DNA from 3 places in the Rhizobium sp. CF142 genome. Region 1 is predicted to be linked to each of the others. Evidence: predicted binding sites of a transcription regulator. Region 1 holds the regulator's gene; each other region holds the start of a gene.

What was found. Region 1 encodes LexA, which represses DNA repair genes until DNA is damaged. Its sites were predicted from a motif close to TGTTCNNNNTGTGTTCNG; they were not measured.
Region 2: the regulator LexA is predicted to act here: its motif matches at 1,304-1,321, upstream of PMI11_RS03480 (2'-5' RNA ligase family protein).
Region 3: the regulator LexA is predicted to act here: its motif matches at 1,763-1,780, upstream of PMI11_RS03700 (YifB family Mg chelatase-like AAA ATPase).

The regions. Positions count from the first base shown of each region.
Region 1 is NZ_AJWE01000104.1:15,289-19,164, forward strand. It holds gene PMI11_RS24190 (ComEC/Rec2 family competence protein) at 1-1,526, shown strand, start outside; gene lexA (transcriptional repressor LexA) at 1,507-2,232, opposite strand; gene PMI11_RS24200 (VOC family protein) at 2,428-3,315, shown strand; gene kdsA (3-deoxy-8-phosphooctulonate synthase) at 3,312-3,876, shown strand, end outside.
Region 2 is NZ_AJWE01000011.1:63,941-67,816, reverse strand. It holds gene PMI11_RS03490 (LysR family transcriptional regulator) at 1-135, shown strand, start outside; gene PMI11_RS03485 (ParA family protein) at 499-1,218, shown strand; gene PMI11_RS03480 (2'-5' RNA ligase family protein) at 1,393-2,001, shown strand; gene PMI11_RS03475 (succinylglutamate desuccinylase/aspartoacylase domain-containing protein) at 2,072-3,133, shown strand; gene PMI11_RS03470 (TIGR03364 family FAD-dependent oxidoreductase) at 3,238-3,876, shown strand, end outside.
Region 3 is NZ_AJWE01000011.1:104,783-108,658, forward strand. It holds gene PMI11_RS03690 (cupin domain-containing protein) at 29-532, shown strand; gene gshB (glutathione synthase) at 629-1,576, shown strand; gene PMI11_RS03700 (YifB family Mg chelatase-like AAA ATPase) at 1,842-3,374, shown strand; gene cysK (cysteine synthase A) at 3,531-3,876, opposite strand, start outside.

The DNA of each region.
Region 1 (3,876 bases):
TCTCGGATGAAACGACGGAGGCGTTGCGGCAATCCGGCCTTGCCCACATCATCGCGATCTCCGGCCTCAACATGGCGCTTTCAGCTGGCATCTTCTTTGTCGGGCTGCGAGTCATTCTCAGTCTCTTTCCCGGCATTGCCCAGGCGTGGCCAACCAAGAAGATCGCGGCGGCGGGTGCGCTTGCTGCGGTGACAGCCTACTATCTGATCTCGGGTTTTGCCGTCTCTGCCGAACGTGCCTTCATCATGATGGCGATTATGCTGGTTGCCGTCTTCTTCGACCGTCCGTCGATCAGCCTCAGAAACGTGGCGCTGTCCGCTCTCGTGATCCTCGCAGTCTCGCCATCGGAGGTGCTGGGGCCGAGTTTCCAGATGTCCTTCGCCGCAACACTTGCCCTGGTCGCCGGATACGACCTTTGGAAAGGGCGGCCGATGCGTGAGAATGCCTTTGCCAAACTTCCGATCATGAAGCCCTTCGTCATGGTCGGCGGATTCTTCGGTGGCGTTTTCCTGACGTCGCTCATCGGTGGTTTCTCGACGGCATTGTTTTCGATCGAGCATTTCCACCGGCTGACGGCCTATGGCCTTCCGGCAAATCTCGCGGCCATGCCGGTCATTTCCTTCATCGTCATGCCGGCCGGGATGCTGGCAATGCTCCTGATGCCTTTTGGTCTGGACGGCTGGCTATGGCAGGTGGCAGGCTTCGGGCTCGATCTGGTGATCACAATCGCAAAGGCAGTAGCGGGATGGGGTGGCAACATAGATATAGGTCGCTTGCCCGGTTGGTATTTCCCGACCGCCGTTTTCGGATTTCTGCTGCTGACCCTCCTCAGAACCCGGCTGCGGCACATGGGAACGGCAATTGTCGCGGTCTCAACGCTCGCTGTTGTGCTGCTTCCGTCGGAGGCGATGCCCGACATCGCCATCTCTGAAGATGGCGGCCTGGTCGCTATAATCGATGGAGAGGCGATGGCTTCGAACCGTGAAAAGCCGCCCGCCTTCATCTTCGAACAATGGCAGAGGGCACTTGCCGTCGAAGAGCATCAGAAGCCGGTTATGCTCCAGGCTGCCAAGGCGCCCACTGCGCCTGACGGCAAAAGACTGCAACTGTCACCCGATCAACGGAATGAAGCCAGAGAGGCAATGAGACAGGCAGTCGCCACTAGCCCGTCGTCACGTTTCTCCTGCCTGAAGGGCGCCTGGTGCACCACCTTGCTCGGCAATGGAAAGAAACTGACCGTCATCGACAATGCTGCCTATCTCGGGCCAGCCTGTGATACGGCTGATATTGTCGTGACCCCTGTCCGATTGCGCTTCGACCGTTGTCATTCCGGCGCGCTGCTCTTTACCGGCGAGACGCTGCGCAAGACAGGTTCTGTCGAACTTCGATTCACCGATAAGGGAGTTGAGGTCGCAACCGCATTCGACACATTGGGGCGACCCTGGATACGCCACCGCGCCTATGATTGGCGCAGCAACACATTCGCAGACGCTAATCTGTCGCCGGTCAGTGATAGCGGCGAATAAGACCGACGAGCTTGCCTTGGACCTTGACGCGATCCGGCGGGAAGATGCGGGTCTCGTAAGCGGGGTTTGCAGCCTCGAGCGCAATCGATGCGCCCTTGCGGCGGAAACGCTTGAGCGTTGCTTCCTCGTCATCGACGAGCGCGACGACAATATCGCCTGGATTGGCCGTGCTGCCATTGCGGATGATGACCGTGTCGCCATCGAAGATTCCGGCTTCGATCATCGAGTCGCCGCGAACTTCCAGCGCATAATGTTCACCGGAGCCGAGCATATCGGCGGGAACGGTGATGTCATGCGTATTGTTCTGGATTGCCGAGATCGGAACACCAGCGGCGATGCGGCCCATGACGGGAACGGAGACCGCATTGCCGTTATCGGCAGCAGGTGCCGGCTTTGCCGAGGCGGGAGGTGCCACGGGCTGGGGCTTGCCGAGGCTGCCCTCGATGACGCTCGGCGAAAAGCCGCGCCGAGGCTGCAGGCTCGGGCTGTAGGCTTCCGGCAGTTTGATGACTTCGAGCGCGCGCGCCCGGTTCGGAAGCCGGCGAATGAAGCCGCGTTCTTCGAGCGCCGTGATCAGCCGGTGGATACCGGATTTCGAGGCCAGATCCAGTGCGTCCTTCATCTCGTCGAAAGACGGTGGAACGCCCGACTCCTTCATCCTTTCATGAATGAAAAGAAGGAGTTCCTGTTGTTTGCGCGTGAGCATGGCGTCTCCCCAGTCTTGAAACAAATCCAGAACGGACACTATATGTTCCATATGTGTTCCGCAAGTAGCTAAATTTTCGTAAAACTTCTGTTCAATCTGTCGAGAATTTGATTTTTATCGCCCTTATGCCTGTCTGGCCTTGTTTCATGAGACTTGCTGAAGCACATCTCCTTGTCACTGCTGGGAGAAGAACCGATGAGCCAAGACACGCTTCCGATCGATCATCTCGTTTTGCCGGTTACCGATATCGACCTAGCCCGCGAAAGGCTGGGCAAGCTGGGCTTTACCGTCGCGCCCGATGCCCGCCATCCCTTCGGCACGGAGAATGCCTGCGTTTTCTTTGCCGACAAAACCTATCTTGAGCCGCTCGGTGTTGCGAGCGTCGAGGAGAGCGAGGTGACGGCACGTGAGGGCAATGTCTTCACGGCCCGCGATCAGGCTTTCCGCTTCCGCTGCGGCAGCGAGGGGCTGTCCGCCATCGCCTTCGCCACAGCGGATGCAAAGCACGAACATGCTCGATTCGTGAAGGGCAGCATCAGTGCCGGTTCTGTGCTGCAGTTCGAACGCCCTGTGAAAATGCCGGATGGCACGGAGAGCATTGCCGGCTTCCGGCTTGCCTTCGCTGCCGACCTCCGGGCACCGGATTTCTTTCTCTTCGCTGTCGAACGCATCAACCCGCTTCCCGCCGATCGCGGCGTGCTGGAGGCCCACGCCAATGGCGTGACAGGTATTGCCGAGATCGCGCTCGCAGCCTCCGAGCCGACAGCCTTCGGCGAGTTCCTTCGCTCGGCGGTAAAAGCAGCTTCTGCTGATGTCACGAGTTTCGGGCTGGACGTGCCCACCGGGAACGCAAAGATCAGCCTGATGACCCCGCAGGGGCTGGAGGCCTATTTCGATCTGGCGACGCCGGATATCGATCGCGGCCTGCGCGGCCGGGCAATCCTCTTTGCGGTTGGCGATCTGGCCGTGACAGAAGCGCATTTGGCTGCTAACGGGGTGACCTACACACGCAAGGGCAACCGTATTCTGGTGAAGCCCGCGCCCGGCCAGGGCGTGCTCTTCGCTTTCGAGGAAACATCATGAGCTCCACTACCAATTCCGTTGTGACGGTCGGCGAGGGCGCCGGCAAGGTCACCTTCTCCAATGCCGCACGCCTGTCGCTGATTGCCGGCGCTTGCGAAATGGAAAGCCGCGACCATGCGTTCATGGTTGCCGGCACGTTGAAGGAACTGTGCACCAAGCTCGGCATCGGGCTCGTCTATAAGACCTCCTTCGACAAGGCGAACCGCTCTTCCTTGTCGAGCAAACGCGGTGTCGGCCTTGAAAAGGGGCTGGAGGTTTTTGCCGATCTCAAGAAGGAACTCGGCATTCCGGTTCTGACCGACATCCACACTGAAGAACAATGCGCCGAAGTGGGCAAGGTCGTCGACATCCTGCAGATACCGGCCTTCCTGTCTCGTCAGACGGATCTCCTGGTGGCTGCGGCAAAGACCGGCCGCGTTATCAACGTCAAGAAGGGCCAGTTCCTGGCGCCTTGGGATATGAAGAACGTGCTCGGCAAGCTCAACCAGAGCGGCAATCCGAACATCTTGCTGTGCGAGCGCGGCGCTTCCTTCGGTTACAATACGCTGGTCTCCGACATGC
Region 2 (3,876 bases), on a different contig from region 1:
CATGGAACGCTCTGGCTTCTCACACAGGGGGAGACACGCAAGACGAAGCGCGTGCAGCTCTTCACGGAGTTCGTATCCCGCAGGCTCGCCGCATACGCTCCGCTTCTCGCGGGGCTGTCCATATCGCGCGACTGACGCCCGGCAGGTCGCCGGCGACGCTTGCCGTAATCCGTTCGGAAGCCGAGCTGCGATCGCTTGAAGCGGCGTCGTTCAATCCGCGAATGTCGCGCCGCATTGCAACCGGCGCGAGGGCCACACTACTGACGGACGACGGACTTCACCATCGCTGACGGTGATTATTCAGTACATCGGCCAATTTGGCCACTGCCGACTTCTTGTACCCAGAAAATCAACCTCGGACAGCATGGCTAAACAGCGCCACGCAAGGTTGCTGTTTGACCTTTTCATCTCATCACTGTGAAAGCCGCTGTTCCTTAAAGCCCGAGACGCGTCTCTCCCAGGGATGACTGCCGCCAACTCATCAACCCGAGGTAATCGATGCCAATCATTACATTTGCGAATACGAAAGGAGGGGCCGGCAAGACGACGGTCGCTCTCGTTCTTGCCACAGAACTGGCTCGCCGTGGCCATCGCGTTTCCGTTCTGGATGCCGATCCCCAGCAGTGGGCCAGCCGCTGGCACCGTCTGACGGGTGATGCAGCCGAATTCGCCCTCATCTCCGGTGTCAGCGAAGATACGATCGAACAACAGATCAAGGACCTCAAGAAGCGCGGCGGTTATATCATCATCGACTTGCCGGCCGGTCTGAGCCCGCTGATGGCGAAGGCCATCGGCTTTTCCGATCATGTGATGGTTCCGGTGCAGGGCTGCGCCATGGATGCTGTCGGCGGCGCGCAGGTGCTTGAAATCATGAAGCAGCTTGCTGCCCAGCATGATATCCGCATCCCGCATTCGGTCGTGCTGACGCGCATCAGTTCGATCATCACCACTCGGGCACTACTCGCCGTCAAGGGTCTGCTCGCCAAGCAGCAGGTCAATGTCATCGATACGGCGCTGATCGAGCGCGCCGCCTATCGCGACATGTTCGTTTCCGGCGGCAGCCTCTATACGATGGACCCCGCCCGTGTCAGCAATCTCGACAAGGCGCAGGACAATGCCCGCTTGCTGGCAGACGATGTTCTTCGCCTTGCGCCCCCGAAGGCAGCCCGCGCCAAGTCTTCCAAGAAGGCGGCAGAGGCCATGAAGAACGCCGCGTAAAGAACGCGTTCTGCGCTTATTCTGATATCGGCAAACGGCTGCCTTCGGGCAGCCGTTTCTGTTTGAATTCGACTAAGAAGCCATTTGTTCTTGTTATGTTCTTGACTGTTGAGACAACTCTGATAGGCTCCTCCTTGAGTAACAAGGAGGCGGGCGATGTAGTCCGTAGTTCAAATGCCTCATTTTCCACTCGATCCGAATAACGCAGATCCGCACAAGAAATCCCATCTCGTCGGCGGATTCCACCACAGGATCTTCTTTGCACTTCGCCCAACCATCGAGGCAGCATCCGAGGCGCTGGACATCGCGCAGGTCTATCGCAATAGACATTCTCTGACGGGGCCTTCACGGCCCAACGCGGTGCTTCATGTCACGCTGAACGGCATCGGCGCCTATCGTCGGCTACCGGATGATATCGTGTTTGGCGCTGAACAGATCGCCGCGACAGTGCGTGCGCAGCCGTTTGAAATTGTGCTCGACGAGGTCATGAGCTTCAAGCATCCTGGCCAACCACAAGCCTTCGTCATCTGCGGCAGGCGAGAAAACGAAACGCTGCTAGATCTTCGCAACCAAATCCAGGAAGGTCTCTACGAGGCTGGACTCCCTTATAACGCCGGTGGACATCTGACGCCGCATATGACCCTCCTTTACGATCGCAAGACCGTTCTGCCTGAAAAACTTGGCCAGCCCGTGCGGTGGACCGTCCAGGAGTTCTTGCTAATCCACAGCATCTACGGGAAGAGTGAGCATCGCGTCGTCAACCGATGGCCTCTGCTCGGCTGAGCTGCGCTTGCACCGCGGGTGGGGATTCGCATAAAACTCCCCACTCAATATGCACATGCGGAGCAAGACAGTGGACGTTTCAGAGATCATCATCCCCGGCGATACGCCCGGCATCGAATGGCGGTTGCCGGTCATGCGTTTCAAGGGAAGCGATCCGGCGGCGCCCAAGGTCTATATCCAGGCCGCATTGCATTCCAATGAACTGCCGGGAACGGCGCTGGCGCATTTTCTCTGCCTTCAACTCAGGCAAGCGGAAAGCGAAGGACGGATCGCCGGCGATATCACGCTCGTGCCGCAGGCAAATCCGATCGGGGCGGCGCAATCGCATTTCGGCGAGCTGCAGGGCCGGTTCGATCTGGGATCGCGGACCAATTTCAATCGGGACTTCCCGCTGATCTCGGTTCGCGACCGGGAGGAGTTGATTGATGGTCTTGATGGTTATCCGGCTACGGATCGATTGAAGCGAGGGCTGATTCATATGGCGCTCGGAGCCGATCTGGTGCTCGATCTGCATTGCGATGATGAATCGCTGCAATATGCCTATATAGACGAGGCCTTCTGGCCGGAGGCAGCGGACCTCGCCAACGCGCTCGACATGGAGGCGGTGCTGCTTTCCGATGGCGAAAGCTCCGCCTTCGAAGAAGCAGTCGGTTTTGCCTGGAAATATGAGGTGCCCGGCGAGCGCAAGGCCAAGCTTCCGGGCAAGCTTTCCGTGACCGTGGAACTGCGCGGCCGCCGTGACGTCTATCCCGATATGGCCGTGAAAGACGCCGAAGGCCTGCTGCAATTCCTGATCGGGCGCGGTGTCGTCAACGGCGGGACAGCCGGAGACAAGACCTTCTCCGGACCAGCCGTACCGCTCGACAATGTCGAGATCCTGCGTGCGCCGCAGGGCGGTACCGTGCTCTTCCACCGCAATATCGGCGAGCGTGTTTCGGAAGGAGAGCTTCTGGCGACTATCGTCACCCGGCCCGGTTTTGCCGAGGGCGATATCGACATCCGGGCGCCGCAGGACGGACTGCTGCTGACCCGCACTTCCGACCGGCTGGTGCGCCGGCGCGGCGACCTGATGAAGATTGCCGCCGACAAGCCGAGCAAGGCAACGCGAAAGGCCGGCACGCTGGAAGACTGAACCGGCGTTCTTTTCCACACGCGGATGTAAGGCTCCGCGCAACTGTCACACAGGCTTCAAGAAAATCCGCCAAGCCGTTGCAGACATGTTGCGAAGGAGCTTTCATGCCGCATTACGACATTGCGATCGTCGGCGCGGGAATTGTCGGGCTGGCGCATGCGCTGGCGGCGGCAAAGCGCGGCAAACGGGTCGTCGTTATCGACCGCGATGCACAGGCAAATGGTGCCTCGGTGCGCAATTTCGGCTTTGTGACGGTGACCGGCCAACAGGCCGGCGATTGCTGGAATAAGGCACGCCAGGCCCGCGATATCTGGGCCGAGATCGTTGACGACGCCGGCATCGACGTCCTGCAGCGCGGGCTGCTCCTTGCCGCAAGGCTCGACGAATCCGAAGCCGTGATCGACGCCTTCCTGCGCACAGAGATGGGCGATGGCTGCGAAAGACTGACGATCGAGGAGGCGCGGCGGCTTGTGCCGGCACTGCGACCGGAAGCGGGGCGCTTCACACTCTACAGCCCCCACGAACTGCGGGTCGAATCCCGCACGGCCATTCCGCTGCTCGCCCGCTATCTCGAAGTCAAATATGGCATCGAGTTCCGCCGCTCCACAGCAGTGAATGCCGTCGAACCGCCGCGGCTAGAGACGTCAACCGGTCTGATCGAGGCGGAGACCGTGGTTGTTTGCTCCGGCGACGATTTCAAGAGCCTGTTTGCGGATCGCATTGCAGCCTATAACGTCACACGC
Region 3 (3,876 bases), on a different contig from region 1:
GCTAGGGGTAGCAAACTGGGGGTAATTCATGGCCTTGAAGATGATGCTTGCAACCGCGGTCGCCATGGCTGCGCGGTCCGTGCCTTACGCCGCGTTGAAGCCATCAGGCAAATCGTTCGTTGCACAGGCAAGCGACGGCATGGTGCTGAAGTCGACGCCGATCAATCCGGACTGGATCATCAGCGGCAATCCGCAGGCGCGCACGGCAGAACATTCCCGCGGCCATGACGAAGCATCGCTGACGGCGATCTGGGATTGCACATCAGGCGAATTCCGCTGGCGTTTCGGCTGGGACGAGACGGTCATGATCCTCGAAGGCGAGGTACACGTCACCACCGAAGATGGCCTGGAACGCACGCTGCAGGTGGGCGATGTCGCTTTCTTTGCTGGCGGCACCTGGGCGAACTGGCGAGTCGACAATTACGTCCGCAAGGTCGCCTTCCTGCGTAAGCCTTTCCCGAAGCCGCTCGCCATTGCCTATCGCCTGCGCAACCTCTTGCGGAGCGGCGGTGGCACCGGCATCGCGGCCTGAAAATTGCGCCAGCGGAGGCGTGCGAAGCCATTGATTGCCGTTGCGTTTGACACCTGACCGACCTACATCTGGGCGGCATCAGCTCAAGGGACGGAAATGGCCAAGATCAAGAACGTAGCGGTCCAGATGGACCATGTCTCCGGCATCAATATTGCGGGCGATTCCACCTTCGCCATGAGTCTTGAGGCTCAGGCGCGTGGCTACAAGCTCTTCCATTATACACCCGATCGCCTGAGCTTCCGCGATGACAGGCTCTATGCCGCCGTCGAGCCGATGGTGCTGCGCGACGTCAAGGGCGAACACTATGAACTCGGCGCGCCTGAGCGCATCGACCTGTCGACCATGGATGTTGTCCTGCTGCGCCAGGACCCGCCGTTCGACATGTCCTACATCACCTCGACGCATCTTCTGGAGCGCATCCATCCGAAGACGCTCGTCGTCAATGATCCGGCCTGGGTGCGCAACTCACCGGAAAAGATTTTCGTCACCGAATTTTCCGACCTGATGCCGAAGACGCTGATCACCAAGGATCCGGGCGAGATCCGCCGCTTCCGCGACGAGATGGGCGACATCATCCTGAAGCCGCTCTATGGCAATGGCGGCGCCGGCGTCTTCCATTCCACCAAGGACGATCGCAACCTGTCCTCGCTGCTCGAAATGTTCGGCCAGCTCTTCCGCGAGCCTTTCATCGCTCAGCAGTACCTGCCTGACGTGCGCAAGGGCGACAAGCGCATCATCCTCGTCGACGGCGAATTTGCCGGCGCCATCAATCGCGTCCCGGCCGAGCATGACAGTCGCTCCAACATGCATGTCGGCGGCCGCGCCGAGCCGACAGAACTGACGGCGCGCGAAAAGGAAATCTGCGAACGCATCGGCCCGGCTCTGCGCGAACGCGGTTTCCTGCTCGTCGGTATCGATGTGATCGGCGATTATATGACCGAGATCAACGTGACCTCGCCGACAGGCATCCGCGAAGTGAAGAAGTTCGGCGGCGCCGATATCGCAAGCCTGTTGTGGGATGCGATCGAGCGCAAGCGTGGCTAAAGCGGTTCCGGCAAGGGCGCGCAGCGATCTTGCGTCTGGAATCATGTGAAAACAAAGAGATAGAGCCTTTTCGTGTTTCGAAGAAAAACGGAAATGCTGCAAGTGTTCCGCCTTTGATCGCCTTCGTTCCGGCTTTACAACCCGCTGCAATTTGATTGCAGCGGATAGCTGAATTCGTTCGCTTATCGTTCTTGTTTTATTCCAGATTCCATGCCAGATTGTGACCGCCTTCATAAGTTGGGGTTCAGGGTCACGGGGCAGGGGCATGGTCGCGCGCGTCAGCACGGTTGCATTTCAGGGCATTGAAGGTGTGCCGGTCGAGGTCCAGGTCATGGTCGCTCCCGGTAAAATGGGAATCCAGATCGTCGGGCTTCCTGACAAGGCGGTGGCGGAAAGTCGCGAGCGGGTGCAGGCGGCTTTGCACGCTTCCGGCCTGGCGCTGCCATCCAAGCGCGTGACGGTCAACCTTGCGCCCGCCGATCTTCCCAAAGAAGGCAGTCATTTCGATCTCCCCATCGCACTTGGCCTGATGGCTGCACTTGGCGCCATCCCGGCGGATGCCTTGTCCGACTATGTCGTCGTCGGCGAACTCAATCTCGACGGTACGATTGCCGCCATCGCCGGCGCTCTGCCGGCGGCAATCGGTGCCAACGCGAGCGGAAAAGGCCTGATCTGCCCGGCCGAGAGTGGCTCGGAAGCCGCATGGGCAGGTTCCGGGGTTGACATTCTGGCGCCGCGCAGCCTGATCGCGCTCGCCAATCATTTCCGCGGCACACAGATCCTCTCACGCCCGGAACCGTCCATTCGTCCCAGCGCCGCCAACCTTCCCGATCTCGCCGAGATCAAGGGACAGGAAAGCGCCAAGCGGGCGCTGGAAGTGGCTGCTGCCGGCGGCCACAATCTTTTGATGGTCGGGCCGCCCGGCTCCGGCAAGTCGATGCTGGCTTCGAGACTGCCCTCCATCCTGCCGCCGCTCTCGGCCGCCGAATTGCTGGAAGTCTCAATGATCCATTCCATCGCCGGCCAGCTGTCCGGCGGCAAGCTTTCCGACCGCAGGCCCTACCGCACGCCGCACCATTCGGCGACGATGGCCGCCCTCATCGGTGGCGGCCTGCGTGCCAGGCCGGGCGAGGCTTCGCTTGCCCATCACGGCGTGCTGTTCCTCGACGAGTTTCCGGAATTCGCGCCGCAAGTACTCGATGCCTTGCGTCAGCCGCTGGAAAGTGGCGAATGCGTCATCGCGCGCGCCAATCACCGCGTCTCCTATCCGGCGCGGATCCAGCTCATTGCGGCCATGAACCCGTGCCGCTGCGGCATGGCGGGAGAGCCCGGCCACACCTGTGCCCGAGGGCCGCGCTGCATGACGGATTATCAGGCTCGTATCTCCGGCCCGCTAATGGACCGCATCGATATCCGCATCGACGTGCCAGCCGTTTCCGCCGCCGACTTGATCCGGCCGACAGTAGCCGAAGCGAGTACCGACGTTGCCCGGCGCGTTGCGCGTGCCCGCGACATCCAGCGCGAACGCTACGCCGCTGCAGGCGCTGCGGGTATTTCCACCAATGCCGGATGCTCGACGGCAATGATCGAGAAGTTCGCAGAGCCGGATGCCGCAGGATTGCAGCTGTTGCGAGATGCCGCGGACAAGATGAAGTTTTCGGCGCGCGGATACCACCGCGTCCTCAAGGTCGCCCGTACGCTTGCCGATCTCGACGGCAAGGAAATGGTCGGACGCATTCACCTCGCGGAGGCGATTTCCTACCGTGTTGCCGGCGCGCGGCTGACGGCGGCGGCGTGAGGTTGGGTGACTAGTGAGCAGTGATTAGTGAATAGCGGCTCATGATGGGGGATTGGCCGGTGAAGGCGAGTTGCAACACGCCCCCGAAGAATAGCTTCATTCACTATTCACTATTCACTATTCACTATTCACTATTCACTATTCACTAATTTCCCCTCAGCTCCCAAGACCTTCAAACAATGCCGTCGAAAGATACCGTTCCGCGAAGGACGGAATGATGACGACAATGTTCTTGCCGGCGTTTTCCGGACGGCGGCCAACCTCGATCGCGGCCGTCAATGCTGCACCCGAGGAGATGCCGACCGGCACACCTTCGAGCTTGGCGACGAGCCGCGCCTGCTGAAATGCGTCGTCATTGCTGACGGTGACGACCTCGTCATAGATGCTGGTATCGAGGATCTTTGGGGCGAAGCCGGCTCCGATGCCCTGGATCTTGTGCGGTCCGGGCGTGCCGCCGGAAAGCACGGGCGAGTCGGTCGGCTCGACGGCCACGACCCGGATA